DNA from 4 places in the Paenibacillus sp. 2TAB19 genome. Region 4 is predicted to be linked to each of the others. Evidence: a T-box and tRNA genes for the amino acid it is inferred to sense, from the RefSeq annotation. Region 4 holds a T-box; the other regions hold tRNA genes.

Region 1 (8,243 bases), on a different contig from region 4:
TTTGGGATTGCGTAAGCTCGTATCGGCGCCTTGGCGCAGAAACCATTGTAATTCCTCCTCGAATTAGATTCCTCCCTAATATAGGGATCAATTGTTATCGGATCATCAACAAATTGTATGGTTTGTGTAAAATAAATTTCATGATGTGTATGTATGAAAGAAAACTTTCAAAACAGATGATCATTTGCTATAATCCATGTAAATAGAATGAGGGGAGCGGTGACCAGGATGGCAACTTTTTTTCAATTGGAGATGGCTTTGGAGTCGATGTCGAAAAGCCAGCAGGCGATTGCCAATTACGTAGCGGGCGCACTGCAGCATATCCCGTATTGTACGGAGGAGGATATCGCGGTAGCCGTTGGCGTTAGCACGGCTACTGTTTCTAGGTTCTGGCGGTCGATCGGTTATCCGAATCTAAAGGCTTTCAAGAAAAGCTTGCTGCAAAATGAGCATGCAACACCAGCACGCAAGATGAAGTCGATCTTAAGCAAGGTCGAGCATGAAGAAGCGGATATTGTGACGGAAATGATGGGCATTGCTTCGGCTAACGTGGAGGAAACGTCGAAGCGGGTGGAGAGGGAGCAGTTCGAACAAGCTGTTGAGGCGATTGATCGAGCGAGTACGCTCTATGTATTCGGAACGGGAGCTTCCGTCTGCTTAACGGAGCTGCTGAAATTTCGTATGAACCGGCTAGGCGTAAGGGTCATTGGCATGGCGGGAAGCGGGAGCGAGCTGCTCGAGTCGCTGGCACAAGCGGGAGATGGCGATACGGTGCTTATGTTCGGTTTCGTGCGGCGGTCGCCTGAGCTTACGGTATTGCTTGAGCAGTCGCGGGAAGCGGGCTATACGACGGTGCTCGTGACCGATCTGCTCGTATCGGATATGCTGGCGCAAAGCGATATCGTGCTGCAGCTGGACCGCGGCGAGCTGGAGGGCTTTCACTCGATGACCGCTCCTGTCGCGCTGATCGACGCCTTGACGGTAGGACTTACGAAGCGCCGCGGCCGCGAGGCGCTCGACAAGCTTGATAAGCTGCATGCTCTGCGCAAGCAATATGCGGCACAATTGCCGAAGTAAGACACAACAAAAAACGGATTCCTCGATTGTCGAGAGAATCCGTTTTTTGTTGGCTATTTAAAAAACCGAATCGTAAGCGGATAACGGTAGAACTGACCTTCTGTAGCGCGTATCGTTCCGATAATTGTCAATACGAGCCAGAAGATACCGACGGCGATCGATGCAACAATACCGATGACGACCAGCCACAAAATAGCGGATATGATGCCATAGATCATAATGCTGATTTGGAAATTCAGCGATTCTTTGCCGTGGAAGTCCACATAATGCGATTGATCCTTCTTGATCAGCCAAATGATGAGCGGTCCGATAATGTTGCCGAGCGGAATGATGAACCCGGCGAAGGCAATGACATGGGCCAACATCGCAAATTGTTTCTCATCGGGATGAGGCGTGTAGGGATGGTTCAAGTAACGATTCTCCTTTCTTGTCCGTTTAGCTGTCGCTCGCTGCGCGGACGCACAGCATTTATGTATAAATATAACAGCTTTAGCTCGGAAATTCATGTAATATTTTGTATGTCGCATTGACGACAAGGGGTGGCGTCTGTTCCCTGCATGGGCGCTGCCTGCAGCCGGTTTCGTGCAGGAGCACAAACTTATAGATGGAAGGCCGGGCAACCGGTTCGAGCCGGATTCCGCCGTAACCCGCGCCGAGGAGGTTGCTGTTATTGTCCGACTAATCGAAATGCAGAAGTAACGGGCTCGAAATAGCAGAAGAAGTCCCTGCGATCAGTGGTCAAGACCCCATTTAGTGGACAGTTAGAAAAAGCCCTACCCAATAAGCTGTTTCCGGTATTGTACCGGAGGCAGCTTATTTAATTTTCTCTGCGGACGATGGTTGTTATAAAAATGGATATATTCTTCAATCCTACTTTGTGCTTCCTCGATGGATCGGATATCATAAGGATAGAGTGCTTCCGTCTTCAAATGTGAGAAGAAGCTCTCCATTGAGGCATTGTCGTAACAATTGCCTCGTCGAGACATGCTGATTTGGGCGCCAACCTTTGGCAGCATGTCGTGGTAGTCGTAGGACGTGTACTGGGATCCCTGATCGCTGTGAACGATCAGCCCAGTCACGTCCTTTTCCTTTTCAAATGCTTTGGAAAACGTTTGGAGTACAAGATCCTTATCATTTCGTAAACTCATGTTGTAGGCGACGATTTCGTTTTGACACAAGTCTTTGATGGTAGAGAGGTACAACCAGCTATCTTTCACTCGGTATTGTGTTACGTCTGTGACCCACTTCTGATTAGGTTGAAGGGCTTCAGAATTGCGCTCCAGCACATTTCTCACGACTCTGTCGCCTAAGCTCCAAGATCGATGATGACGGAATTTGCGGCGTATTTTTGCTTGCAGCCCCATTTCCTGCATGAGACGCAGGATCTTCTTGTGGTTCATCCATACCTTATGATCTTGGTACATAAACAATTGAATTTGTCTGTAGCCATAAATGCTTTTATAGCGTTCATACGTGGTGCGAATGATCTCTTTGGAGGACTTGTCCTTATCTACTGCTTTTCGTTTAAGATAGGCATAGAATCCGCTCTTAGAGAGACCGACTTCTTTGCAAAGTTCTGTAACGGTGAAATGGTCTCTGAGCTCTTCAACGAGCCTACACTTTTCTGGTACACCTCCGCCTTCGTAATGGCCAACCACTTTTTTAGAACGGCATTCTCCATTTCTAACCGTCTGACATAACTATTTTCAGTGGCATACTCTTTCCGTTTCCCGCGAGTGTCTGTCAGCTCGAATTCTCCCATCTGATTGTAGCGTCGCATCCACACTTTCAATCGCCCTACATCTGTAATCCCCAGTAATTCTGCTACTTTCTGCTTCGTCATACCTTGCAGTCGCATTTCTATTGCTTTTTTCTTTGTATCAAAGCTGTACGTCTGCAGACGTTGCCCTTTTCTCGCCATAACGAAAAGCACCCCCTATAGTTTTCATCGGTTTTAAACACCAGGGTGTTTTTCCAATGTCCACTATAAGGGGTGCAGTTCATCAGTCGCAGGGGCTTCTTCTGCTGTGGTTCTATGCGACCGGCTTAGTAACGTTTGGTTAGCTTCAAACGTCTAAGGTCTTATGCCATTGTATTGAGCCGTGCGGAGGGTATAGTGATTGTTTAAGAGCGTTATCCGTTTTAATCATCGGACAAGAGGCTTGCGCAAATGGGAAAACTTAGTTTATTATATACATAGATATTCGATGCATATTTAATCTATGTATTGTTTCGCTCATGAGGAGGATTGCAGTGAAGATCAATAAAGAGCTAATGAAGGGAAGCACGGTCATTCTTATTCTGACGCTGCTGAATCGGAAAGAAATGTACGGCTACGAGATGACGAAGGAGATCGAGCAGAGCTCCGGGGGCGTATTCACGTTCAAGGAAGGGACGTTATACCCGATCCTGCATACACTTGAGGTGGAGCAGCAAGTGGAGTCTTATTGGAATGAAGAGGGCGGACGCAAGCGCAAGTATTATCGGATAACGGAGCTGGGCCGCAAGCAGCTAGGCGAGAAGAAGAAGGAATGGTCCTTGTTCCGTGCAACGGTGGATCGCGTGATCGGGGAGGGGCATGCATGAACCGTGAGCTGAGACAGCATCCGTTGGTCGAGCAATATCTAGAAAGCGTATGCGGGAAAGTGAAAGCAAAGGAAGTGCATGAGGATATTAATCTTGAGATGCTTAGCCATCTTGAGGAGCGAGTCGAGGACAGACTTCTGGCAGGCGATATATCCGAGGAAGACGCGATAGCGGACGCCATCAAACAGATGGGCGATCCGGAGCAGATTGGCAAGCAGCTTCATGAGGCGCATAAGCCGAGAATGGAGTGGACTTTGCTTGGCATATGCATGCTGCTCATCGGTATTGGACTTGTTGCTATGCTGACGGTGCAGGCGACGGGAAATGAAAGGCTGGGTAATCATTTTGTAGAAAAGAAATTGTTGTTTGTCATAATGGGACTATTCGCGATGGTTTGCCTCTATTTCTTTGATTATCGCAAGCTGCAAAAGTACTCCTGGCATCTGTACGGCTTCACGATTCTTCTGCTGGCAGCTACCGGTCAAATGGGCAGCGCCATAAACGGAGCGAAGCAATGGATTATTATCGGCTCGGTTACCTTTAATGTTGCTGCCGCTTCTCCTTATCTATTCATGGTTGCTTTCGCAGGGATATTGACCAGGGAAACAACTGCCGGGCCGAGCAGATTAAGGCCGAAGCTGCGGCTGCTTCAAGATACTGTCTTGTTCTTCTTGCTGCCGACGTACTTCTACCTGACAACATCCTCGTTGTTATATTACAGCATCTTCTGCTTCGGTACGTTTCTAATGCTGATCCTAATCGGCAAGAAATACAAGGTGGTATTAGCCGGAGTCGGCACATTGGCCGCGCTCGCGCTATGGCTTGTTCAGGGAAGCCACAGATATAATTATGTATGGTTACGATTGAAAGGATTTATATTTCCCAATGCGGATAGCCATTATTACACAGATCGATCTATTGAAGCGATCCAAGATGGCGGTATGTGGGGGCAAGGGTTTGGCGCAGTCAATAACCGACTTCCTTCGTATAACAGCGAGATGCTCTATTCTTATTTAGTGTATAGCTTGGGATGGGTATTCGGTTTCATTATAGTCGTGTTGGCATTCTTGTTTGTTGCGCGTATTGTCAGAATGGCGTTGAAGCTGAAAGATCGTTATGCGAAAGGAATTATTGTCGGAGTGTTGTCGATAATGGGCTTTCATTTCATTTGGAATCTGCTCATGTGCTTTGGATTTATGCCCGTCTCCTCTACATCGCTTCCGCTTATAAGCTGGGGCTCCTATACTTTCATCGAGCTGGCGGCTGTGGGGTTGATGTTGGGCGCGAATAGACGAAAAGATATATTAGGGCAATCCGCATTGTCTTCGCAGAACATATAGCGGCCACTTGGCCGAACTTGGGTGGACCGTAGGCTTCAACGCACATCGTTGACGTTTACGGTCTTCCGCTTATTCTCATAATGGTGACCGCTACTGTTTCTTGGAGAACAGCTCCGTGACGTAAAAGGAAATGCGATTGTTGATTTCGGCGTTCAGTCGCTCTTGCTGTATATGCGGAAGCGCTGAACTGATGTCGATATGCATGCTCCGAAGCAATTGCTCGGCAAGCGCAAGATCGGCTTCGATTCTTGCGATCACGATATTCGCCGCTTGGATGAAGAGCGGGCGAAGCGATCTTGCCTTCTTATCCAGCTCCAAGCGATTGCGCTTGACGGCGGCAAGCGTATAAGACAGAATTACGTATTCTTTAATCAGCCCATTGGACTCCCTAACGGGATGCTGCTCTGTTACATAAGCGTTCATAGCCATTCGATCGTCACCTCATTTCCATTATATGCGAACACTTGTTCTCTAGTCAATGGAGTGTAGTAAAGACATCTTACTGAGCTGTTATATGCAGGCAGGATAAGGAAAATGGGGTGGCTAGATGACTGCTTGGGAGAGCGTGTTGGATATTTATGATATTTTTTAATCATAATTACCACAAAATATTAGTTTTTAAACAGCGTTGGTACGGTATTGTTCAGAGTTTCCTATTGAAAAAAAAGCCGTCTTTTGGTCTGTTCGAAACAGACCGAAAACGGCTCTTGTGTATAAATGCTGCAATATTTAAAAGAATAATGGCGCGCCGCGGGGGGATTCGAACCCCCGACCCATCGTTTAGGAAACGATTGCTCTATCCTGCTGAGCTACGGGCGCAACACTTCACATTTTAACATGGGTGAAGTTGGAGGCGCAAGTGATCGCTTTATTGCGGGATGATTCGAATGGTCTTCACTTCGAACGGGCAACCGTGCAATGACATGCCCGGAGCCGTCTTCGGCTATCTTCACCGTGTCGAAAATAATATTGGCATTGGATGAAGTGAGCAAGCTGCAGAACGTTCCGATTGCGCCGGCTGCTTGCGGAATAGGCGTATTGAGCTCTAACGCTTCACGAATGACCGGATTGCTGATGAAGCCTTCGCTCCAGACATGGAACGTATACGTAAATTCATGCTGACCGACATCTGCCGTCGCATCAGGGTCCGAAGGAACGCGAAGCAGCGGTCGCCCTCGACAAAAGCGGACCAGCTGTGCTGGCTTACCTATAACGGTCGGCGTCATGCGGCCTTGAGTAATTTAATGCCCGTAATGTCGAGCTTCGACTTAAGGTGGAGGTATAAAGCGTCATAGGTAACGAGCGAGCTATCCTCTGGAATCCGCAGCTGCAGCTTATCGAGAGGGAGCTGTAAGAGCACCGGTGAGCTTACAGTGGTGAAGTAGCTAGTGTGTTTGTGCTGTAAGAGCACGTGTGCTCTTACAGCGTAAGGGTCTGGTGTGGCAGTGGTGGTCGAGGAGAGCGCCAAAGAAAAAGAGCGGTGCAGGGATTAATCCCTGTACCGCTCTTAGTTATATCTCTGTGATCGTCTGCTTGCCGGAACGCACAATCGATTGGTCCACGAGTACCTGCATGGCGTCGATGCTGATTTCCATCGTTTGTTTGTTAATCGGTATGCACGACAGCTCCGTGCAAGCGATAATGACGCAGTTGCAGCCTTCTTGGTAGACGAGCTCGTTAATGATGCCTTCAAGAACGGCCGGATCGACCTCCAGATTGCTTTTTACCTGATTATAGATAATGTCCATCACGAGCTCTTGAATCGCTTCATTCGGCTCATGGAGCTTCATATTGTAGCTCTCGCAGCCCGCCTTATAAACACCGCTGTTAATAGTGCCGGTGGTCGCCAGTATACCGATCTTGCTATTGTCGCCGTATTTGGCATGAATGGCCTTCAACGTTTCGTCGACCATATTAATAATAGGAACGGTGGTCATTTCCTGCATCTGATCGTAGAAGTAATGCGACGTATTGCACGGAATGGCGATATGCGCCGCCCCAGCCAGCTCGAGCAGCTTGAAGTCCTTCTCGATCGCCTCCAAGAACAGCTCTCCTTGTCCGCTAAGAATGACACTCGTACGGTCAGGCAGCGTCACATGATTCAGAATGATCATGTTGATATGCTCTTGATCGCGGTCGGCTGCCGTATGCTCAATCACCTTATCGAAGAAAACGGAGGTTGCCTTCGGGCCCATTCCGCCAATGACGCCTAAGCTTTTATGTTCCATTGCTCTACCCACTTTTAAAATGAATTAGTTGTCCATGCGGCGGATTAATTGGCAGCGGATCTGTCCTCGAGCTGCTTCAGAGCGATCTGAGCGCCGGGATCCATGCCCTGACAGCCTGCCAACAGCACTAAGTCGCGAGATGCTGCATGGGACAGCCCTTCAGCAATCGCGTCAGGCAATTCGTCATACAGCCGTACACGGATGTTCGCTTGCTCCATGACGTCGAGGAATACTTGCGTCTCCTCATCGGTGACAAAGTCCTTGCTCGTCACATGCGAAATACTCCGCGTAGCAATGATCTCATCAAGCTCCAAACGCTTCATCCACTGGACAATCGTCTCGGCGTTTTCCCGATTGACGGTAGGTCCGCGGCTGCCTCTAATGGCATAGACTAGATGAAGCTTATCGTAATCCATGAACTTCACCGTCTCTAGCGTGACATGGATATTGCCTGGATTGGCGAAATGATCGTCAATAATCATAAAATCATTTTCATATATGAATTCGAACCGGCGCTCAACGCCGGCGAATGTACGCATCGTCGCTTGAATGGTTTCAACGGGAATGCCGCAGAGCAGGGCCACCGTAATGGCCACTATCGAATTATAGACGGAATGCAGACCTGGTACAGCAAGCTGAATATCGAATTCACCAGCCGTATGCCAAGTGCCATCCACTTGGAACGGCTTCACAATCTCGTATGTATAACGTGCGCGTCCCGTTGACAGATCGAGATTTTTGCAATAAATATGGCCTTCCTTGCTCTTCACGCCGAACGTCACGACGCTTGCCTTCGTTTTATCCGCGAGCGATGCCGAGTAGGAATCGTCGAGATTAAGGACGGCGTAGCTGTGCTCGCCCGCATTCGTGATCAAGCTGGATTTGGCCTCGAAATATTGTTCGAACGTTCCGTGGGAGTCGATATGCTCCCGGCTTAAATTGTTGAACGTCACAATGTCGTAATCGACGCCCTCAACCCGGCGAGTTTCCAGCGCGGCGGAGGATACCTCCA
Region 2 (8,243 bases), on a different contig from region 4:
AATCTTCAGCAATGCTTGCTGTACGCCTTCACCGGATACGTCGCGCGTAATGGACGGATTCTCCGATTTGCGGGCTACTTTATCAATTTCGTCGATATAAATAATACCGCGTTCCGCTTTCTCAACATCATAGTCGGCGGCTTGAATAAGCTTGAGCAAAATGTTCTCTACGTCCTCGCCTACATAACCAGCTTCCGTAAGCGAAGTCGCATCCGCAATCGCGAACGGAACATTCAGAATTTTCGCCATTGTTTGAGCCAATAGCGTCTTACCCGAGCCTGTAGGGCCTAGAAGCAAAATATTACTCTTCTGAAGCTCGACATCCTCGATCTTGCTGCCGGAGTTGATCCGCTTGTAGTGGTTGTAAACCGCAACGGACAACGATTTCTTAGCGAACTCTTGACCGATAACATACGAATCAAGAATAGCGCGAATGTCTTTCGGCTTCGGAATATCCTTCAGATCAAGCTCTTCTTCGTTACCGAGCTCTTCTTCTACGATTTCCGTGCATAGCTCGATGCACTCATCACATATATATACGCCGGGACCGGCTACCAGCTTGCGCACTTGATCCTGCGACTTGCCGCAGAAAGAACATTTCAACTGGCCTTTTTCGTCGTTGAATTTGAACATGGAATCACCCCTTCAATTAAATCGTTACACTACAGGCGAAGTAATGACTTTGTCGATCAGACCGTAAGCGAGTGCGTCTTCCGCGCTCATAAAGTTGTCGCGGTCGGTATCGCGGTCGATCTTGTCATAAGGTTGACCCGTACGTTCAACGTAAATATTGTTAAGCTTCTGCTTTGTCTTCAAGATCCAGTCCGCGTGAATCTTAATATCGGACGCTTGACCACGAACGCCGCCAAGCGGCTGGTGAATCATGACTTCCGCATTGGGAAGCGCGAAGCGCTTGCCCTTCGCTCCCGCAGTCAGGAGAAGCGAACCCATACTTGCTGCCATGCCCATGCAGATCGTGGACACTTCAGGCTTAATATATTGCATCGTATCGAAAATACCCATACCAGCGGTTACAGATCCGCCAGGAGAGTTAATGTACAGATGGATGTCTTTCTCCGGATCGTCGGCCGCCAGGAACAGCAGTTGTGCAATAACGGAGTTTGCAACGTCATCATCAATTGCGCTCCCAAGGAAAATGATGCGGTCCTTCAGCAAGCGGGAGTAAATATCGTAAGAACGCTCCCCGCGGTTTGTTTGTTCGACTACGACAGGTACCAGATTCATGCGACCAACCTCTTTTCGTTTATGGCTTTAAGTACTTCCTTATTGTAACACGTCATCGTAGTGATGTCATTTTTCCAATAATACAGTATACGATGTCGGCCGTTCGATATGTACGGAGATTAGCCTCCGAGTCAAGCACATTTTCATATGTAGGGTCAAAATAAGGCACGTATATTACGCGCCTTATTCTGAGGGTGTTGCTTATGTTGTTGTAGATTGATTATGCGTATTAAACCGTTTTGCTGTTATCAAGCAAGAATTTGATCGTTTTGCGAAGCAATACGTCCTCTTGCAGGTTCGCAATGTTGCCGTTGCGAGTGAAGATGTCGCGCAGCTCTTCTGCTGGGCGGTTGTACGATTTGGACAACGTCTCAAGCTCAGCCGTCAGATCTTCTTCGCTTACGGAGAAGCCTTCAGCTTTCGCGATTGCGTCAAGCACCAAGTTGTTGCGAACGCGTTTCTCGGCGTCGGAACGCATTTGCTCGCGAAGCACGGATTCGTTCTGGCCAGAGAACTGGTAGTACAGATCCATGTTCATGCCTTGCATTTGAAGACGGTTCTCGAAGTCTTTGATCATGTAGTCCGTCTCGGTTACGATCATCGCTTCAGGGATTTCAACTTCGGCAGCCGCAGTAGCTTTGTCAACGACAGCAACTTCGCGGGCTTGCTCAGCTTCTTTCTCTTTGCGCTCTTTCAGCTTGCTGGACAAGTCTGCTTTGTACTCGTCAAGCGTGTCGAACTCGCTAACGTCCTTCGCGAACTCATCATCCAAAGCCGGAAGCGACTTGCGCTTGATTTCGTGCAGTTTAACAGCGAATACCGCTGCTTTGCCTGCAAGGTTCTCAGCATGGTAGTCTTCAGGGAACGTTACGGTAACGTCCTTGAAATCGCCAAGCTGCATGCCGACTACTTGATCCTCGAAGCCAGGGATGAACGAGTTCGATCCGAGCTCAAGGGAATAACGTTCTGCTTTGCCGCCTTCGAATGGAACGCCGTCAACGGAACCGTCAAAGTCGATAACCGTGATGTCGCCGTTCTGAGTAGCGCCTTCTTCTACAACCGACAATTCAGCGTGGCGTTGTTGCAGACGCTCAAGCTCGGCCGCAATCTCTTCTTCTGTTACTTCAGCCGCTGCTGCTTCAACTTCAAGGCCTTTGTATTCGCCAAGCGTTACTTCTGGCTTAACGATTACTTTCGCTTTGAATTTGAACGATTGGCCTTTGGCGAATTGCTCAACATCGATCTCCGGACGGTCAACCGGCTGAAGATTGTTCTCGTTCACTGCTGCTGTGTAAGCGTCAGGAAGAAGGATGTCGATTGCATCCTGGTACAGGCTCTCCACGCCAAAGCGGGATTCGAAGATACCGCGAGGTACTTTGCCTTTACGGAATCCAGGTACATTCACTTTACTTACGACTTTCTTAAACGCTTGATCCAGCGCTGTTGCGACTTGCTCCGCTTCAACCTCAACATCGATAGACACGATGTTCTTGTCTATTTTTTCCCAAGTTGCTTTCATTTTATGCCTTCCCCTCCAAAATTGCACGTACTTCGCTTATTTTCACGTTCCATAAACCATTCCATTATAAACAAGATGGACGAGCTTTTCAAGGCTGAGGTTCATCTGGCTCTGACGGCTGCAATACCGCAACCTGCCTAAGCGCTCTGCAAGCTTGCTCATATTGAAATCTTAACGATTCGGTAATGCCGTATGTATCGCGTATATCATCGTCGTTCGCCGATCCGTATACGGTCAGCAATAGCGTAAGATGTAGCGCCGCAGCAAAGCAATCGACGGTTCCTTCATCTTCTCTAAGCATCCATTTGTAAGCCGCCGTCCCATACAAGAACTGCAGACTTTCCTTCCAAAGCTCTTTGGCAAAATGAGGCAGCGTCGGATCATCGACTTCGGCCACCTGTTCAGCCCGCTCCAAAATTTGGTTGATTTGACTCGGAAAGTCGTCCAAAGAGAGCGGCGTTTCGTCGAGCTCCAGCTGAACTTGCTCATCGAGCCTTTCAATTGTCAAAGAGCCTTGAGCACCGCGCTTTCGCAAGCATTGCAGCGCTTTGAATTGCACGACTGGATGAACCGGCTTCGTTACGAGCCAATTCACAATCGTCGCGTCCACCTGTTCGCTTTGTATGTATGCCGCTCTTTCAAGCGCAAGCATCTGCTGATCAATCATAGGATGATTCTGCATAATGTACATCACTTGATTAATGTATGTCTCATCCTGCTCAGGCGGGTTCAGCAGCTCCGCGCGAATCGTATCCTCGCTCGGCTCCTTCTCGGGCATCGCGAGCACATAGCCTGTACCGTCGTCTCCGCCTCCTCCTTCAGGAAAAGCCATATCGAGCCATGTGAGAAGACTGTTCCACTCCTCATAGTGGCGTTCGTCCTCCCCTTGGCATTGCAGCAGGAAACGCAATAGCTCCTTAGCCTCCCCGTACTGCTCCGATTCCAGCATTCGGGTAAGATGAATTTGATAATGATCCAGCATGCTAGGGAACAAATATACGTTATCCTTGTTGTCGCCTTGTGGGTCAATGGGAGTTGTAATGCTAACACCGCCTTCGTATACGCCATCTCATGCTTCTCGCAAGCTTGCGTAAGATTATACCACGGTCTGAGGAAAGAAAAAAACAAAAGCTGCTAGAAGACCGCTCGGCAGGTGCAACCAACTATTTTTTCGACAAAATCCAAAAAATGACTTGCAATACTAAAAACGTTCATGTTATATTATTACTCGTGTCCCAGTAGCTCAGCTGGATAGAGCAACGCCCTTCTAAGGCGTCGGTCGGGAGTTCGAATCTCTTCTGGGACGCCATAACGTTCAGATACGTCACGATTGATAAATATCAAAATGCTCCGAAATCCTTGATTTATATGGGATTCGGAGCATTTTTTATTCCTAGCACTATCAGCGAGAATGCGATTAGAAACGATAAGTCCTGATTTTTTTTTACACATGATTTACACATGCTCGATTTGTGCAGGAAGTACGATCACTAAAGTCGAATATCCTTGCTATTAGGAGGCGAGGTAATGATTGACGAATATGTTGGACTTGTCGTGATCGTTGAACTAGATACCACCGAATTGCTTGAAGGGCTATTTGAAAAAATCGAGGACACAGAAATTACAGACTGTTATAAAATTCGAAATGGATCAGAAGTTTGGATAGTTCCTCGTCACGTTATTGCTAATGTGACTCCTGTTTCCTCTTTTGGATTCACGATGAAATAAAAAACAGTCCTCTACCTTTTAGGTCGGAGGGCTGTTTTTATTTCATTAGGTCGTGCCGGTACTATTTTAATTTTTTCCCCAGGTCCATGGCTTTGGCTTATCATCCTCATTGCAATATAAGATTTTAAACAACCTGTCTGCTTTCGTCCACTGCAAATATCCTTTGCATACGAGTTCATTTACTGCAATTTTTATTTTAGATTTAGAGCGCTGAGTTCTAACGCTTATATATTGAAGTGCTTCATGATTAACCATGAATGGGTCGTACCTTTTTTCATTCCATAGAAATGTAAGGGTTTTTCTTGCGGTATCTGATAAACGCCACTCGTCCATGTGCATACCTCCGACGCGAATGTATGTTCTCATTTTAACAAACATTCCTTCGAAAACAAGAGAAACCTCCAACTTATTGGTCGGAGGCTTCTTCTTTTACATATTCGATGAGCTCTGAAACATCTTCAATTCCTAATGAAATCATGACCTTCTCTAGATTCGTGGGTGACCAAGTCTTCGATTGATTGTTTATCATATCATCAATCGTGTTCCAACGAATCCCCGTTGCTTGGCTCAATTGTCTTGCATTAGTTCCCTTTTTAAGTATTATCTCAGCAAGCTTCAATTTTAACATTTAATAATCACCTCGATAAGAATATACAACATCCTTTTGATTATTTCAACGATTTTCGTTGACATTCAACGATATTCGTTGTATAATAAGAATATAAGGAGGTGAACAAGAGCATGAAGAAAAAAAGAAAGAAACAGCAAGTAGATAATCGAGCAGTAATCATCACGCTAGTGACGGCAATCATTAGCCTGACAAACTCGATTATCGCCCTCATCGTCACACTTAGCCACTAAGCAGAAACCGAAGGTCTTGACTCTGAAAGAGTCAAGACTAACGGGACGGTGAAGTATAAGGGACTGCTGTTTCTTCTTCTAATAATTATATCACAAAGGAGATGTAAAGATGAAATCGACTAAATCGTCTAAAATCTTAGTTATCTCTCTTGCACTTAGCATTGCTGCCTGTGTACTGAGTGTCGTTAGTTTGGTGATTATGTTATTCAAGTTATAGTACGAAACGTGCTTATATCCATGCAACAAAGCACAATTAATAAGCCTGTCGACATAACCAGTCAGCAGGCTTATTAACGAAAGTCCCAAGCGATTGGGATTTTAACATAGTCCCCGCGCTTTGATAATGATATAGGTCTTGTAATATTTCTCGGGAGGGAATGTATATGGTAGCAAGTCGTAAGAAGTCATTTTATAAAAAATGGTGGTTTTGGTTTGTAGTCATCGTTATCGTAATAATAGGCTCTTTTGGCAATAACTCCAATGAAGCTGCCGATCTTGTTAAAGGTAACTTAAATGAGACATCTGCAGCAGAAGCTCAAATACCTATTAAAGCAGCGGTGGTAAATAGTTCGGGTACAGAGGCAGCGTTACCAGAGTTCGAAATAATTAAAGATGAACTAAATGATGCCGGCATTTCACATTTAACATTAGTCACTGCTAGCAAGGATAAGAAAGAACTAGAAAAACTTGTCCAGCACGCTTCTGAATTAGCATTTGATAAGGGTGAAGAGGTTCAGTCTGTATTTGTATACATCTTAGAAAAAGACAACACTTCATCAGCCTACCTCGCAACAGGCAAAAAGGCTTTTACCAATAAAGGAGAAGCACAAACAAATGTGAAAATAGGTGAGGTTGAATTCAAATCAAATCTCGAATAAAAATGAAACCCACCGACCGCATTCAAGCACTCCCCTTATAGTAGACATTAGAAAAACCCATATGGAAAACCGATGATACTTTAAGGATATACTTTTATGAAGCATGAGCGTGTTGAATAAAAATCAATTATTAGAACAGGACTTCATTAAGCTAACGGGCAGATTTGTTCTATATCCTGTGTTAAAATATAGCAAGTCGAAAAAAATAAGGGGGGCAATATGGACGAACAAACATTTTTAAGAACAATGATTGAGACAGTAAAGTATGATGATGACTATAAAAATAAGGATGAACTACTTGGTATTTTAAGAGCCTCCATGATCACGTATCGTAAAACAAGTGATTACACGAGGATTTCTAATCAACGTAAGGAATATTTAGACCTACGGGTACCAGTACCGATGTTGAAAATAGCAAAATCATTAATAGGCCAATTTGAAAAATTAGCGGCAATAGTATATATAGAAACGCCAGAATATTCGTTTTGGGGATTACACATAAAGCCTAAACCTGTTGAGCTTGATAATATTGAAGCAATTGAACATGATGCTTTCTTTGACGATATAAAGGATACAATTGTCCAAGGAATTCGAAATGCAAAATACACTATTTGGATTGCTGTAGCCTGGTTTACTGATACTGAAATATATGCAGAATTATTATTAAGAAAAAAAGCTGGTGTTCAAGTTCGAATTATTACTTCCGATGAAGAGTCAAATGGATTCTTGATAAATAAATTGGAGAGTAATTTTGAAACCGTGAAGGTACCATTGTCAGGTACAAATAGGCTTCATGATAAATTCTGTATAATTGATTTTGAGTTTGTAATGCATGGTTCATATAATTGGAGTAAAAATGCTAGAAATAATGATGAGACATTAGCTACTGCACTTGACCGAGACTTTGTAAGGAAGTTTGCAGATGAATTTATGAGGTTATATGTGGAACATAAAAACTTAAACTAACAGGGAACGATAGTTCAATGATTGAAGCGGCGGACCAGAATTGGGTCTGCCGCTTTTTCAATAAACAGTTCATAGGGCTCTTTTCATTGTCTAAAATATTGGGCCTTGATCACATTAGTCAGTGGGTTTCGTTATTTTAATCCAGCAATCCAAGCCGATCCAGTATGACGGCAAGCCGTTCAATTGTTACAGGTTGACCGAGACCAAGTATGCTCGGTGCGACTCCGGCGATAACGTTCGCTTTCGCCGCCTTCTCAATGGACTTCACTGCCCAGTGGTTATCCGGAACATCTTTAAAAGTTCCAGTCCCAAGAGATTTATCCTCATTAGGGAGAGGATCGTTTTTCTTCTGTTCTTTCTCAATCGCAACCAAAAATGCTTCCCAACTTCCGGATCTACTTCGGAATAATTGAGGGCAGTTTTTACCGCTCCATTTGTTATGCTGGACAACTGCTGTTACTTGGAGGTCAGTTGCATCAAGTAAATACGCAACAAGCATAGCTGCATTTGCTTCGACTAAATTGCGATTAACTCCAGCATTTTCGCATAACTCGATTCCGATTGTTTTGCGATTCCCTGGACCATTAGTGCCGTCCCCTGCGTGCCAACCGCTCTCGGTAATCGGTAGATGCTGTATAATCTGCTTGTCATCAACCGTGAAATGCCACGATACAGGCGAAGCGGCAGCAGCATCTCCTTTAAGATATAGAGCATGGTTGGCCGCATCTGCTGTAGAAGCAGTGTTTCCGGTCCCGTGAATTGTGATATATTCGGCTTTCAATGCATAACCCGGCCTATTCTTTCGTCCCACTGGAATAATATCTTGTTTGATCGTCAGTTTGTCCATTGTTTTGATCTCTCCCTGTTTTACAATTAGGGCAGCCCCTAGCTTCCGACCCCAGCCTGTCTCCTGCGGCCACACATAACAGCTTCCTCCGCCGTCAGCGTTAAGTGCGTCTATGCTTCCCAACTTTGCCATTAGCGCCGCCAACTCACCCAGCGTCAGCTTGTCGTAAGTTCGGACGATGACCAGTTTTCCGGATGCT
Region 3 (8,243 bases), on a different contig from region 4:
ATTATATTGAGCATCTGCGTCCGAATACGGGGCAAAATCCGGATGTATACGAATACGTGATGAAGTGGCCGGAAACACAACAATTTCTAACGAAGCTGCTCGACATGCTGCAATTCCTTATTCCGCTCTATCGCAAGGAAGGGAAAAGCCAGGTAGTCATCGGAATCGGCTGTACGGGCGGCAAACATCGCTCTGTCGCGATTGCCGAATATTTGGGACGCATGCTCGGCAGCAGCGATACGGAACGCATTCGTGTCAGCCATCGCGATGCCGATCGTGACAAGCATTGACGGGGTGAGACGATGCAAAGCAGGCATAAAATTATTAGACGCCCGAAAATCGTCGTAATCGGCGGCGGTACAGGGCTCTCTGTCATGCTGCGAGGCTTGAAAGAGAAGCCGCTAGATATTACGGCGATCGTGACGGTTGCCGACGACGGAGGAAGCTCCGGCATTTTGCGCAACGAGCTCCAAATCCCTCCGCCGGGCGACATACGCAACGTGCTTATGGCGCTTGCCGATGCGGAACCGCTGCTCACCGAAGTGCTGCAGTATCGGTTCAATAGCGGGACAGGGCTAGTCGGGCACAGCCTAGGCAATCTGATGCTTGCGGCGATGACGGACATATCGGGCGACTTTGTATCGGGTGTGCGTGAGCTTAGCCGCGTCCTTGCCGTTCGCGGTCAAGTGCTTCCCGCTGCCAATCAAGCGATCGTGCTCAAGGCCGAGATGGCAGACGGCTCGATCGTAACGGGGGAATCGATGATCCCGAAGGCGGGTCAGGCGATTAGGCGTGTATTCATTGAGCCAAGCGATGTGGAGGCGCTGCCTGAGGCAGTAGAAGCGATCGAGCAGGCTGACGCCATCCTGGTCGGTCCGGGCAGTTTGTATACGAGTATTATTCCGAATCTGCTCGTGCCGAAGCTAGCTGAAGCGATCGTTAATTCAACGGCTGTTAAGCTGTTTGTTTGTAATGTGATGACGCAGCCAGGGGAAACGGACGATTATTCCGTCAGCGACCATTTGGAAGCTGTCCATAAGCATATTGGACATCATCTATTCGATTATGTCATTGTGAATGACGGAGAGATTCCGCCGCAGATCGAAAGCAAGTATGCCGAGATGGGCGCTAAAGCGGTTCATCTCGACTTGGACGAGGTAACGAGACGCGGTTATCAGGTTATAGCGGACCGTCTTGTGCTGTTCCGAACTTTTTTGAGGCATGATGCCGAACGTTTAAGCCATCATATATATAAACTGGTAGAGAACTGGATGCTTAGAAAGAGGTGATAATCGATGTCTTTTGCGGCACAAACAAAAAAAGAGCTGACCCTTATTGAAGCCGATAGCTGCTGTGAGCGTGCAGAGCTGTCTGCGCTATTACGGATGAACGGCTCTGTCAGCGTATCCAGCCGCAAGGTTGTCCTCGACATCTCGACTGAAAATGCGGCCATCGCCAGAAGAATCTATTCCTTGCTTAAGAAGCATTACGACATGCATGTTGAGCTACTCGTGCGTAAGAAAATGCGCTTGAAGAAAAATAATGTGTATATCGTTCGGATTCCTTCGGGAGTACAGGAAATACTAAGTGAACTCGGAATCGTGTCAGAGGGTTTCATGTTCTCTAACGGCATCGATAAGGAGATTATTCGTAAGCCATGCTGCAAGCGGTCTTATCTGCGCGGCGCTTTCCTGGCTGGAGGCTCGGTCAACAATCCCGAGGGTTCTTCGTATCATTTGGAAATAGCGTCGATGTACGAGGAGCATTGCGATGCGCTTGTGGAGCTTGCCAATAAGTTCGATCTGAATGCCAGATGTATTGAACGGAAGAAAGGCTTCATTCTATACATCAAGGAAGGCGAGAAAATCATCGAGCTTCTCAACATCGTCGGCGCGCACCAGGCATTGTTCAAATTCGAGGACGTACGAATTATGCGCGACATGCGCAATTCCGTCAATCGGATCGTTAATTGCGAGACTGCGAATCTGAATAAGACAATTGGAGCGGCTGTACGCCAGATTGATAATATTAAGCTGCTGCAGAAGGAAGTCGGCTTGGACAGTCTTCCTGAGAAGCTGAAAGAAGTAGCCGAGATCAGGCTGCAGCATCCCGATATGAATCTGACCGAGGTCGGCGAAATGCTAAGAGGCAAGGTAAGTAAGTCGGGCGTTAACCATCGATTGCGCAAAATCGACGAACTTGCGGAAAAAATACGAGGTAGTTAGCTTTTCACCTAGTGCAACCGCTGGTATAATGTTATAATAATGCAAAATGAACTTATCACCAAAGATAAGAAGTATAAGTCTAAATCTTATACAAGCTTATATTTCTGCGCTAGACGTCACCGGGTCCGCACAGCTGTTGCTGGCCGGGTCGTTTGACGCTTATGAATGAGTATAATATAGGGGGTATGGTTTCCATGACAAGGCTTCCGGTTGTCGTTCGTCTGAAGACGGGGCTTCATGCAAGACCTGCAGCGTTATTCGTACAAGAAGCGAACAAATTTTCCTCCGAGGTATTTGTAGAGAAAGACGACAAAAAAGTTAATGCGAAATCGATCATGGGCATTATGAGTCTAGCGATCAGCTCCGGCACTGAAGTATCCATAAGTGCGGAAGGTTCGGACGCGGAACAGGCTGTAAACGCTTTAGTCGCTCTTGTTAGCAAAGAGGAACTTGAGAATCAATAATTCATTGGTTACCGATGAAAAAAGCCTCACTCGATCAGTTGATCGGTGTAGGCTTTTTTGCGTTTCTGCGAGTTATTGACAAGTTATTAGACCAATTGTGGATAACTGTGCATAGAATGTGAATAAGACTGTGGATAAAATGAATTGTTGCTACGGTTTGTGGATATCGAATAAGAAAAAAAGGCGATACTAGGGCATGAAACCCTTGTACCGCCTTTTTACTACTTATCCAATTTTCTCGATTACTTTGTCAACAAGGCCGTATTCTTTCGCTTCCGCTGCGCTCATGAAGTAGTCGCGATCCGTATCTTGCTCGATGCGGCTAAGCGGTTGACCGCTGCGCTCTGCAAGAATGCCATTGAGATGGTCGCGCATCTTAATGATGCGGCGCGCGCGAATCTCGATGTCGCTCGCTTGTCCTTCTGCGCCGCCTAGCGGCTGGTGAATCATAACTTCGCTGTTCGGAAGCGCGTAACGCTTGCCTTTCGCGCCTGCCGTCAGCAGGAACGCGCCCATTGAAGCGGCCATACCGACACAGATGGTCGATACGTCTGGCTTAATGTATTGCATCGTATCATAGATCGCCATACCGGCTGTAATGGAGCCGCCTGGGCTGTTAATGTAAAGAGAAATGTCCTTCTCGGGATCATCCGCCGCAAGGAACAGCATTTGCGCAATGATGGAATTAGCCACCACGTCGTTTACACCCGATCCAAGAAAAATAATGCGATCCTTCAACAAGCGAGAGTAAATATCATACGCACGCTCTCCGCGATTGCTTTGCTCAATAACCATAGGAACGAAATTCATATCCAACGTAAGCCCCCTCCTTCAAACTGAACGAAATGGTTAAATCGTATTTTCATAATAACGGATGGAAACTCAAAAGTCAAAGATAGTCAGACAAATTATCTGACAAATGATTGGACAAGCAATAAGTGGCCGCTGTATCGGGCTTTGTCGAAGTGGGACATCGGATGAATGGAGACTAAGCGGGGATAAGTGCGGGGAAAATTAGAGCAGGTGTAAAAGTAGATTGAAGCTTGGGAGAGAGGCCCTCCGTAAATAGTTCGATTTCGTCAAACTAAATAGATGCAGTTTAAAAATATCATGCGCTAATGGCATTCCGTCGAACTAAATGGCCGATGAACGCCAAGTGAAGCCTAAAGAGCCACTTTAGTTTCCCTAAATACCGTTATTGAGCGACTTTAGGAGGAGTAAGTGAATTTAGTATCCCGAAATGCCGTTGCAACGTCACTGCAGGAGGTTGAGCTTATTAAAAAAGGCCATTCCGAAACAACATTCGGGATGGCCTTAATAGGTATGCGTTATGTAGTTGCATTAGAAAAAAGTAAGTGGCGCGCCCGCTAGGAATCGAACCTAGATCTCAGGCTCCGGAGGCCTACGTCATATCCATTGGACCACGGGCGCAAAAAACAGTAGCAAGGGTGATTATATGATAATAGCGATTAGAAAGCAAGCGGCTTCCGTAAATTAAATTTGTGAAAATCGTGACAGTAATCGKTTTCATTCGATTTCATGCTCTTGCGGCGAGCAACAATTTCCGATAATATAGGAGGTGGGACTACAAATGTTATAGAGGGACGTTTCGCGTCCCGGTCAATGGAGCTATAGTCTCATATAACGGGTGGAGTGAAGGATAAGATGCGTCAGATCATTGAACTGCAGCAGCAGCTTGTGCCTGATCTTCTAGATGTAATGAGAAAGAGGTATTCGATTCTGCACCAGGTCATGCTGACAGAGCTTATCGGACGCCGCACGCTTGCCACGGCGTTATCGCTTACGGAGCGCGTGCTGCGAACGGAGATTGAGTTTCTGAAGGCGCAAGGCTTGCTCGATGTTCATTCGAGCGGCATTCGAATTACGGATGCAGGCAGAGAGCTTCTGGAGCGGCTGGAACCGGTCTATAAGACGATGTTCGGTCWATCGGAGCTTGAAGATCGAATCCGCACTCGCTTTGGCTTATCGCAAGTTGTTGTTGTAGCCGGGGATTCCGAGAGCTCGGCACAGACGAAGCGGGAGCTTGGCCGTGCAAGCGCACAAGTGCTTCGCAAGGTAATGCAGCCCAATGATGTCGTCGCTGTAACAGGCGGAACAACGATTGCCCAAGTTGCGAATCATTTATCAACCTCTACCGCGCTCAAGACCAATTGGTTCGTGCCTGCAAGGGGCGGACTTGGCGAGAGCCTCGACTATCAGGCGAATACGATTGCTTCGACAATGGCGAAGCGCACAGGCGCGCAATACCGCTTGCTTCATGTCCCGGATCATTTGGGCGAGGAAGCATTCTCATCGATCATGCAAGAGCCTAACATTCGCGAGATTGTCGATGTCATTCGAAGCGCTAGAATCGTCGTCCACGGGATTGGGGATGCGATGGTAATGGCTAGACGAAGACGGCTGGAGCAGGACGTCGTGAATGCGATGGCTGCAGAAGGCGCGCTGGCGGAGTCGTTCGGGTTTTATTTTGACCGAAATGGCGCTGTGGTGCACAAAATGCAGACGGTAGGATTACGGCTCGAGGATATTGTAAAGACTGAAGTTGTTATAGGTGTCGCAGGAGGCAAGAGTAAAGGCGAGGCGATAGCAGCCGTCATGCGGTTCGGTCATAACGATGTGCTGGTGACGGACGAAGTAGCTGCGCTAGAGATCGTAGCTATAATCGAGCAAGAATGACATTAAAGAAGTGGTCATGACGTTATTGCCGAACAGGGCAACCTGCTGCAGGCGAAACGTCTTGAAATAAATTGCCTTATCCCAAAAATGCTTAGGAGGAATTAACAATGGTTAAAGTAGGTATTAATGGTTTTGGACGTATCGGCCGTAACGTATTCCGCGCAGCACTGAACAACCCTGATGTACAAATCGTAGCGGTAAACGATCTTACAGACACGAACACGCTGGCTCACCTTCTTAAATATGACACGACTCACGGCACTCTTGACGCAACAGTAGAAGCTAAAGAAGGCGCTTTGATCGTAAACGGCGTTGAAATCAAAGTATTCGCTGAGCGTAACCCGGCTGACCTTCCTTGGGCTTCCGTAGGCGCTGAAATCGTAGTTGAATCGACTGGTATCTTCACAGCTAAAGAAAAAGCTGAGCTTCACCTTCAAGGCGGCGCTAAAAAAGTTATCATCTCCGCTCCAGCTACTAACGAAGACATCACAGTTGTTATGGGCGTTAACGAAGATAAATACGATGCTTCCGCGCACACTATTATCTCCAACGCTTCTTGCACAACGAACTGTCTTGCTCCATTCGCAAAAGTATTGAACGACAAATTCGGTATCGTTAAAGGTATGATGACTACAATTCACTCGTACACAAACGATCAATCCGTGCTTGACGTTCCACACAAAGACCTGCGCCGTGCTCGCGCTGCTGCAGAAAACATCATTCCTTCGTCGACTGGCGCTGCAAAAGCTGTTTCCCTTGTATTGCCTGAGCTCAAAGGCAAATTGAACGGTATGGCTATGCGCGTACCTACACCTAACGTTTCGGTAACTGACCTTGTTGCTGAACTGAAAGTTAACGTTACGGTTGAAGAAGTTAACGCAGCACTTAAAGATGCTTCCGAAGGCGCTTTGAAAGGCATTTTGAACTACAACGAATTGCCGCTTGTATCGAGCGACTACAATAGCGACCCTGCTTCCTCCACAATCGACGGTCTGTCGACAATGGTTGTTGAAGGCAACATGGTTAAAGTTATTTCCTGGTACGACAACGAGTGGGGTTACTCGAACCGCGTAGTTGATCTTGCTGCTTATATCGCAAGCAAAGGTCTGTAAGGAAAGAAGGCGAACGGGCCGAGGCTCCCTGCACTGCTGGGCGCTTCGGCTCTTAAGTTCGCGCCCTTTTGGGGACTTGGACCTTAAGGGCGTTTCTTCTTGACGAAGGAACGCTCTTTTCTTTTTTTCATACTTAACTCAAGCCGATGCTTCCGATGCTATTTTTGCCCATTGCATTCCACAGAAATTTTAGGAGGGTTCTATCGATGAACAAGAAAAGTGTACGCGACGTAGCTGAACTGGCAGGCAAACGAGTATTTGTACGCGTTGATTTCAACGTGCCGCTCGAGAACGGAAAAATTACGGATGACAAACGGATCCGCGAGACGCTTCCAACGATTAACTTCCTGATCGATAAAGGCGCTAAAGTTATTCTTGCGTCCCACCTTGGCCGTCCGAACGGTCAAGTTGTAGAAGAGCTTCGTCATACGGCTTCCGCAGCGCGTCTGGCTGAGCTTCTAGGCAAACCGGTGACAAAAGCTAACGAAGCAATCGGCGAAGCCGTAGAAGCGCAAGTAGCGGCTTTAAACAACGGCGACGTATTGCTCCTTGAGAACGTTCGCTTCTATGAAGGCGAAGAGCAAAACGATCCGGAACTGGCAAAAGCTTTCGCTAAGCTTGCTGACTTGTTCGTTAACGACGCATTCGGCGCAGCTCACCGCGCGCATGCTTCGACAGAAGGCATTGCACACTTGCTGCCGGCTGTATCCGGTCTTCTGATGGAGAGAGAGCTTGAAGTTCTAGGCAAAGCGCTGAACAACCCTGAGCGTCCTTTCACAGCAATCGTAGGCGGTTCGAAAGTAAAAGACAAAATCGCGGTTATCGACAAAATGCTTGAAATTGCCGACAACATCATCATCGGCGGCGGCTTGTCCTATACATTCTTCAAGGCGCAAGGCCATGAAATCGGCAAATCGCTCGTGGACAACAGCAAGCTTGATCTAGCGCTTGAGTTCATCGAAAAAGCGAAAAAACTCGGCAAAAACTTCCTGATCCCTGTTGATATCGTAGTAACAGACGACTTCAGCGCAAACGCGAACACAAAAATCGTTGACGTTGACGGCATTCCTGCTGAATGGGAAGGCATCGACATCGGACCTAAGACTCGCGAGCTGTATGCGGACGTTATCAAAAACTCCAAGCTCGTTGTTTGGAACGGACCGATGGGCGTATTCGAAATCGAGCCTTTCTCCCACGGCACGCAAGCAGTAGCTCGCGCATGTGCGGAAACGTCCGGCTACACGGTTATCGGCGGCGGCGACTCGGCTGCAGCGGCTGAGAAATTCCACCTGGCTGACAAAATGGACTTCATCTCGACGGGCGGCGGCGCTTCCCTTGAGTTCATGGAAGGCAAAGTACTCCCAGGCGTTGTAGCTCTTAACGATAAATAAGAATAAACCCATTAGGAGGGACTAGCATGAGCAGAAAACCGATTATTGCGGGCAACTGGAAAATGTTCAAGACCGTTTCCGAAGCGGTATCCTTTTTCTCCGAAATTAAAGGCAAAGCAGAAGTAGACGGCGTGGAGAGCGTAATCTGTGCACCATTCACGACGCTTCCTGCCCTTGTTGAAGCAGCGAAAGGCACGTCGATCGCAATCGGCGCGCAAAACGTTCACTTCGAAGACAATGGCGCATTCACAGGCGAGATCAGCGGCGTTATGCTGAAGGATCTTGGCGTGAAATACGTTATTATCGGCCACTCCGAGCGCCGCGCTTACTTCGCGGAATCGGATGAGATCGTGA
Region 4 (7,012 bases):
CGTCAACCGGCACAAGTTCGCCGGCTTCGACGATAACCGTATCGCCCGCTCGCACGAACTCCGTACGAAGCTGCGTCACTAGGCCGGCGCGCTCAACGGCAGCCGTCTGGCTTTGAAGGGTGGCATAGCCGGCTGTATTGAGGTTCGCCTTTAACGAAGCGGAAGCTTCGATGTATTTGCCAAGCAACACGGCGGTAATGACAACCGCAGACGTCTCGAAATATAGCGCGGGCATCTCTGCCCCAAAGCTCGAACCGCTTAACAGATCCTGCTGGAACACGATGTAATGGCTGTACAGATAAGCTGCAGTCGTGCCTACGGCAACGAGCACGTCCATATTGGCGCTCTTCTGCCTAAGCGCATAATAAGCGCCGAAGTAGAAGGGCATGCCGATAACGAATTGAAGCACCGTCGCTAGCACCAGCTGCAGCCAAGGCAATGTCAGCCATGCAGGTATATAAGCAGCAAGCGGCGATAAGATTGGCAAATGGTGAACCATAGTAAGCAGCAGAGGCAGTGTCAGCAGGAGCGAGACGATTAATCGAAGCTTTAGTATCGCATGCTCCTTGCGCAGACCCGTATCGCCATGCTCGCTTAATGAAGCCGTGAAGCCAAGCTGGCTTACGCGCTCGGCGATTTGCTCGGGACTTACCCGCTCTGGCGAGAATTGCACCCAAGCGGTGCGCAGCGGGAAGCTTACTGCCGCTTCATAGACGCCTTCCATCTTCCCTACCGACTTCTCTATTCGTGCCGCGCAAGCGGAACAGCTCATTCCCTGCACGGCAAAGTCGATCATTATTCCGTTATCCGGCGAATTCATTGAACCCGCCTCCTTCCAACCGATGCCTGTACCCATCTGGGTTCATTTATATGTGGGACCAGTCGTTTGCATGAATGGAATGTGAGGTTACATGCTTTCGGGAGCAGGTAATCCAAGAATATCGAGCGCCTCGCCAAGCGTCTGCTTGTAACGTTGCGTAAGCCATAAGCGCAGCTGGCGCTGAGCAGGAGATGCCTTCAGTATTGGACATGTCGCATAAAAATGATTAAACAACGTTGCCAGCTCATAGGTGTAATTGCAGATGATGTTCGGCGCAAGCTCGAGCTCCGCCGCCTGCAATACCTCCGGCCAGTAGCATAGCTGCCTTAGAACGGCATGCTCCTGCTTGTCGAGCGACTGATCGACCTGGACCTCCGACACATGAACGCCTGCTTGCGCGGCTTTCTCCATAATGCTGCAAGCCCGAGCGTAGGCATAAAGCAGATACACGCCTGTATTGCCCGATATTTCGGTCGCCTGCTCCAGATCGAACACAATCTCTGTCTGCAGATGGAAGCGCAGCAAGTAGTAACGAATGGAAGCAGCCGCTATTGTTCGACTCGTAAGACCTTGCTTTCTTGAACGTTTGGCATCGATAATGCCCTCCATTCTGTCGAGCAGTTCCGACACTTTGATCCCGATACCTTGGCGGCCGGACATCGGATAAGCATGTTTGCCAGCTGTGGTGTCTACGCCTAGTCCGGCAGCTGTAGATGGGCTTAATGACACGACCCCATAGCTGACATGCTTGAGCTGCTCGGCTTGACTTGTGTAACCTAACGCTAACAGCGCTTGCTTCACCATGGCCTGCGGGTACTGCTGCCTTTGGTCGATCACATTAATAACGACATCTGCCTTGCCGATCTTCTTCTTCACGCCTCCTGCTTGCGTAGACCATAGACCTATGCCGAACTTGCGATAACGAAAATCTTTGTCCAGCAAGCCGAACTTCCACAGATGATAAGCGATATCCTTAGCCGTATACGTCAGAATTCCATTCGAGCGAACAAGCACCTTGTCTGCTTGATGTTCGCCTTGCTGCTGCTCGGATTGTTCGGCTTCTAAAGGTTCTATCAGGTTGTCAGCTTCATGTGCCGGCTGCCCGCTTCCAAGCACCCAACAGCCTGCAAGCTTCCCCTGCTGCTCCTGTCTGAAGACGTTCGTTTGCTGCAGCAGCTCGAAGGTGCGCCCCCAGAATCCTCCGCTAACGATACTGCTTTCCCATACGAGCACATCATAATCGATCCCGAACTGCTTCATCTCCTCGACATGTTCGCTTACGATGCGCTCAGCGATAAGCAGCCCCATCCAAGCAATGTTGTTGCCCCCTTCTTCCAAGTGAGCAAGTACGCGTGAACGCTCTTGCAGCAATTCGGGCTGTTCCTTATACGCTTGATTCACCTTCGCATACGTCTCCCAACAGAAATCGCCAAATCTCGCATGCGACTGAGCGGCCCACGTGTTCAGAATGCCAACGACCGTATCGGCTAATTGATTGCCAAGGTCGTCGATGTAATTATGCACCTCTACAAGATGTCCGGCTTGCTTCATCAATCTTGCTAGCGTATCACCGATACAAGAATTTCTTAAATGACCGATATGGGCAGACTTGTTCGGGTTAATCGACGTATGTTCAATGAGTACCTTGTGCTTATGCTTTTGCTGCTTCTTGGCTTTTATTGCTGCTCCATCCTCATTTAGCTTCGCCCACTGCTCCCAATTGACATAGAAATTAATAAAGCCTGGCGGAGCGATATCGATGGTTGCGAATAGCTGATTAATCGCGTTATTAGATTGCAGCTTTTCTTTAACCTGAGCTGCAATAACGAGAGGAGCACGCTTTAGATGCTTTGCCAATTGCATCGCTATGCCGCTGCTGAACTCGCCGTTTGCCTCGTTAGCCGGATGTTCCACTACGACATTGACTTTGTCCTGGAGCACCAACCCTTCTTCCGTTGCGATCTGATTTACGGCATTAGTTAATGCGGTTAATAATTTTTCTTTCAACACTTTATATTCCTCCTCCTTGTTATCGTCAAATCGAGTCCGAACGCCAAAAAAGCCCTCGTCTCCTATAATAAAGAGACGAGAGCTTGCTGATTCCCGCGGTACCACTCTAAGTATTGAACCTGCAATGAGGTTCAATCACTCGATTTGATAACGGTCATTGACCGGATTTGTCTACTCCGATAGCCGCCTTTGCATTGACCTTGACTGCGCGGAATCGCTTCGACAAACCATTTCCCGGGCCCGCTTCATCATAGACATCCGTACCGGCTTCCACTGTCCCGGCTCGCTGCGACTATCCGTCCTAAGATTACTGTCCCGTTCGTTAATGTTAGATTTGTGAAAATTCTGAATATATCTTAAACGTATTTATACACGATGCCGCTTAGCATTGTCAAGGGGGATAATAAATAGCGGCACTAAGCTAAGAAGCCTAGTGCCGCCATATTCCTCATTATGCGATTATTCGCCGGTTACAACTTCGCCGTTCCAAGCAAGCATACCGCCCGACACGTTAATAACGGTATGGCCCAGCGCGCCCAAATAGTCGCATGCTTTGCCGCTTCGTCCGCCGCTGCGGCAGATGATGACGATCTCCATCTCTTCCTGCGGGAACTCGTCAACACGCTGAACGATTTCCGATAATGGAATGTTGCGTGCCTCTTTAATATGGCCGGCTTCCCATTCATCGACCTCGCGAACGTCAATCAAATTGATAGTCTCGCCYTTTTTAAGCTTTTGTTCCAGTTCCTGCGTCGTCAGTTCTTGAGCCATATAGACATCTCCTTCAAGCGTAGCTGCTTATTATAGTCGTTGATATGAATTGTATCGCGTCCTATCGCTCGTGTCCATATGAAGGAGAACGGTTGCTATTGGAAGCCATATCTGCGGCTATCTCCGCTTTTTGTTTTTGGCTGCGAGCAGACGGTTGATCGTTCCGTCCGTTGCAGTATCCCGCTCTAGCCGAGCAGCGCTCGGGCCGGGTTGATTCGTGTTCGTCACAGATGCAGTCGCATTCGCTGAAGGTGACAATTCACTCGGCTTTGTTCGATTGTCGCTCTCTTTGAATGGAGATATTCCAGACACGCCGCCGTAGAAGCGGCTCGCTTCGGTTGTCCTTCTCTTTAGCCTCGATACCGCATTGGTTGACTCTAAAACTTCATTCGTATGACTGCTATTACGTCCATTGCGTTGCCGTAACAAAGTTCCCGCCCATTCGAGCATCCGTCCGTAAGGCAATGACAGCCTACGCAGCGCGATATCCAGCAACCAAAGGAGCAAAGCGGCGACGAGCAGTTTATTCGTCAAATCGATCGGCTTGCGAGCCTCCAGCGGCTTGAAATCAAATGCCGATTGAGGATCGTCCAAAAGCAATTTGCGCCCGCCGGTCGTGGCGGCGATCTGAGCCATCGTCTCTGGACCGCCCGTGTTCGATAATCGGTATTCAGGCGAATAAGGAATGACGAAAGCCGATGTCGTACCGCCTTCAATTGCGTTTCCGTTCGACTTCTGTCCGATTTGAGCCAAATAAACGCCAGGTTCTGTCGCAGGCAAGGTCGTTTCATACTCTCCCGGCCCGATCGGCATTAAGCGGCGAACGGAATAGCTGCCTGATTCGTCCTCAATCCCCGCGGACAGCGCACTGTCGAATGAGCCCGCATCAGCTTCTGAGCGTACCTTCAAAGTGGCTTGGCCGCCGTCTTGCTCGGTCGTTATCGAATACGGATTGTTCACAAACTGAGGGAACGTCCACTTCACCAATTCGGTAAGCACGGTTGGAAATGCAGGCCACTGCACCCATTCGCGTGCCCACTTGCCCGTAACGTCGCTTGTCCATGCGACGGATCGTCCAGAGCCGTATTGCCAGCGGGCTAGCAGCGGATCGCCATCCGGCGTCAATAGAGCGACTTCCGCCGCTTCTTTCGCTGTTGCGGCGATATAAGCGTTAATCTTTGGCACGCCGCCGTTCCACAGCTTCCCCCAATCAGCGGCCCTAGCGACTGCTGGCGTAAACGACTGCTCCACAATATAAGTACGAGACATCATTACCGTCTCGCGACTGAAGATGGCAGGAAGCGTGCTTTGGTCTTTGGTGAAGTAAAATCGCCCTTTGGCAGCCTTCGCCAACCGTTCAAGCAACGCTTGATCTGCTCCATCGCCTACCGCGACCGTAGAGAGCGTCATTTGATCCTCTACAATGGCATCGGTTAACGCCTCATAACCAGGATTCGTCGCCGACTGACCGTCCGTAAGCAAAATCATATGTTTGCGCTGCGCATCCACTTCTAGAAGCCCTTCATAACCGGCTTGGAGCGCATTATAGATTTCGGTTCCGCCTTCGGATTGAATACCTTGAATGCGTTCAATAATCGAATCGCGGTTCGACAGCTTCTCAGGCTCTACCACCCACCATGGTGCGGAATCGAAGGCAATAACCCCTACCGTATCTACGTCTCTCATCAGCTCGACCGTCCTGATTGCCGCTTCCTTCGCCAGCTCCAGCTTGCCGTCCGACATACTTCCGGAGCGGTCGATCACGAGCACGAGACCTAGAGAAGGTATCTGGCGTTTGCCTTGCAAATCCATATAGACGGGCAGCGCCCGCTCGACAGGCGTCTTGAAATAACCGCCTAAGCCGAAGCTGTCTTCTCCGCCGAGCATGACGAGACCGACACCGTAATCGCTGACGGCTTTGCCCAGCCATTCCATCGGCTTCTCCGCAATTCGAGTAGCTGGCACATTGTTTAAAATAATGCTGTCGTAGCTTGCATACTCTGCCAGCTCAACAGAGAGCTGCTCCGGCATAATCGTCGTATGACCGATGAATGAAGCAGACAGTGCAGCTTCAACATTGGCCGACGATTGCGGTTGTCCTTCTACAATCAATACATGCGGCGGTCCCGCAACCCGGCTGAAGGCGTATGCCGTATTATTAGCTGCCTGCTCATCACTAGTTGTATACAATTCGGCTCTGAAGCGGTGATAGCCTGGTTCAACTGCAATACTATTCAGAACGAAACGATTATCCCCTTTCTCCAGTTGCACCTGAGTGACCGATATTTCCTCGTTATCAGCGAATAAGCGCAGCTCGGCTTGCTGAGATGTCGTACTCGATACCGAAATCTCGAAAGTGAAGGTTTCCCCTTGCGTAAGCGTGGCAGGTACATCAAGCGATTCGATTGCAGCGTCATTAATAGACTCTGTATGGATCTCAACAACATCAACGGCAATCCCCGCGCCTGCGAGCAATCTCGCTTGTCGCCTCACATCGCCTGCATTTTCCGCTCCATCGGAGAGCAGAACAACTCTCCCTCCACCTTCCTTCAAGAGCATTGCGGCAGCCAGCTGCACGCCCCCGGACAGATCGGTGAACCGATTATTAACCGTTGTTCGGAAGGTGAAGTCAGCAGAATCACCTATGAGCTCGTTCGATATCGTCCTTTCGACAGCTGCATTCAGTCCCACCGATACGACGCCTGCCTTATCGTCCTCGTTTCTGGCAGCCCATGCGCCTGTGATCCATTCACCTATACGCTCATCGGCCTGCATACTGGCAGAGCGGTCTGCTACGAAGACAATACTTCGCTGCTGATTAATAACGTAAGGTTGTACTTGTGCTATGACGGCAATGAGCAACAGCGTAATCATGCCTCTTATTGTAATCGCCGCTGCCTTGCGACCGCCCTTCAATCGAATCGTGGAACGTATAATCCAAATCATATACAGCAGCCAAGGCAACAGCAGCAGAAGTGCCCAAGGCGTTTCAGCTTGAATGCCCACGTCGGTACACCTCCCATTCCGCCGCCATCAAGAACAGCAATAGCGCTGCAGCCCACACAACAAGAGATAGAGCCGTTTCATTCGTCCGGTGCGCGACAGCTTGATTAGGTTCATTCGCTTGGTTCGTTTGGGTGAGTCGGAGCTCAGGCGATGATTCAGGTGAAGACGCGAGCTCTGCAGCATCCGCATGAACAGCAAGCATACGGCTCCCGACTACCTCTCCTTCGGCATCGACTTCAACCAGCCGATAAAGGCCTGGCACGGAAGGCGCTTCATAGATGTCCTTAGCCTGTCGTTCGAGCATGACGGGACTGTTTCCAACCGATTGCTCAGGCTTCAGGCTGTTGTCCAGCAGTTCCATGGTTTCCCATTGCGCAGTGATTGAATTCGAATGAAGAGATAGTT

The links. A T-box is a leader RNA that pairs with one kind of tRNA and senses whether it is charged. The one in region 4 lies ahead of AB4Z33_RS15975 (arginine--tRNA ligase), so its partner is inferred to be a tRNA-Arg.
Region 1: it has a tRNA-Arg gene. The T-box ahead of AB4Z33_RS15975 (arginine--tRNA ligase) is inferred to sense a tRNA for this amino acid. The anticodon was not compared.
Region 2: it has a tRNA-Arg gene. The T-box ahead of AB4Z33_RS15975 (arginine--tRNA ligase) is inferred to sense a tRNA for this amino acid. The anticodon was not compared.
Region 3: it has a tRNA-Arg gene. The T-box ahead of AB4Z33_RS15975 (arginine--tRNA ligase) is inferred to sense a tRNA for this amino acid. The anticodon was not compared.

What each region holds. Positions count from the first base shown of each region.
Region 1 is NZ_JBFRGE010000021.1:76,365-84,607, reverse strand. Features, by position in the region: gene AB4Z33_RS11985 (cell division protein FtsQ) at 1-46, opposite strand, end outside; gene AB4Z33_RS11980 (MurR/RpiR family transcriptional regulator) at 229-1,077, shown strand; gene AB4Z33_RS11975 (DUF4870 domain-containing protein) at 1,131-1,487, opposite strand; gene AB4Z33_RS11970 (S-layer homology domain-containing protein) at 1,603-1,776, shown strand; gene AB4Z33_RS11965 (IS3 family transposase) at 1,851-2,735, opposite strand; partial or broken gene AB4Z33_RS11960 (hypothetical protein) at 2,858-2,920, opposite strand; gene AB4Z33_RS11955 (PadR family transcriptional regulator) at 3,331-3,663, shown strand; gene AB4Z33_RS11950 (FtsW/RodA/SpoVE family cell cycle protein) at 3,660-5,003, shown strand; gene AB4Z33_RS11945 (hypothetical protein) at 5,094-5,432, opposite strand; tRNA gene AB4Z33_RS11940 (tRNA-Arg) at 5,745-5,822, opposite strand; gene AB4Z33_RS11935 (hypothetical protein) at 5,813-6,229, opposite strand; gene AB4Z33_RS11930 (aspartate/glutamate racemase family protein) at 6,515-7,231, opposite strand; gene AB4Z33_RS11925 (Mur ligase family protein) at 7,276-8,243, opposite strand, start outside.
Region 2 is NZ_JBFRGE010000034.1:43,991-52,233, reverse strand. Features, by position in the region: gene clpX (ATP-dependent protease ATP-binding subunit ClpX) at 1-633, opposite strand, end outside; gene clpP (ATP-dependent Clp endopeptidase proteolytic subunit ClpP) at 658-1,245, opposite strand; gene tig (trigger factor) at 1,475-2,764, opposite strand; gene AB4Z33_RS16835 (hypothetical protein) at 2,853-3,746, opposite strand; tRNA gene AB4Z33_RS16830 (tRNA-Arg) at 3,997-4,073, shown strand; gene AB4Z33_RS16825 (hypothetical protein) at 4,292-4,492, shown strand; gene AB4Z33_RS16820 (hypothetical protein) at 4,559-4,825, opposite strand; gene AB4Z33_RS16815 (helix-turn-helix domain-containing protein) at 4,899-5,120, opposite strand; gene AB4Z33_RS16810 (hypothetical protein) at 5,737-6,231, shown strand; gene AB4Z33_RS16805 (phospholipase D-like domain-containing protein) at 6,451-7,197, shown strand; gene AB4Z33_RS16800 (N-acetylmuramoyl-L-alanine amidase) at 7,334-8,243, opposite strand, start outside.
Region 3 is NZ_JBFRGE010000046.1:31,567-39,809, forward strand. Features, by position in the region: gene rapZ (RNase adapter RapZ) at 1-290, shown strand, start outside; gene AB4Z33_RS19875 (gluconeogenesis factor YvcK family protein) at 303-1,289, shown strand; gene whiA (DNA-binding protein WhiA) at 1,296-2,225, shown strand; gene AB4Z33_RS19885 (HPr family phosphocarrier protein) at 2,420-2,689, shown strand; gene clpP (ATP-dependent Clp endopeptidase proteolytic subunit ClpP) at 2,915-3,499, opposite strand; tRNA gene AB4Z33_RS19895 (tRNA-Arg) at 4,046-4,120, opposite strand; gene AB4Z33_RS19900 (sugar-binding transcriptional regulator) at 4,355-5,386, shown strand; gene gap (type I glyceraldehyde-3-phosphate dehydrogenase) at 5,494-6,498, shown strand; gene AB4Z33_RS19910 (phosphoglycerate kinase) at 6,705-7,889, shown strand; gene tpiA (triose-phosphate isomerase) at 7,916-8,243, shown strand, end outside.
Region 4 is NZ_JBFRGE010000032.1:7,727-14,738, forward strand. Features, by position in the region: gene AB4Z33_RS15970 (heavy metal translocating P-type ATPase) at 1-820, opposite strand, end outside; gene AB4Z33_RS15975 (arginine--tRNA ligase) at 908-2,830, opposite strand; T-box leader at 2,899-3,162, opposite strand; gene AB4Z33_RS15980 (rhodanese-like domain-containing protein) at 3,290-3,601, opposite strand; gene AB4Z33_RS15985 (VWA domain-containing protein) at 3,719-6,607, opposite strand; gene AB4Z33_RS15990 (vWA domain-containing protein) at 6,591-7,012, opposite strand, start outside.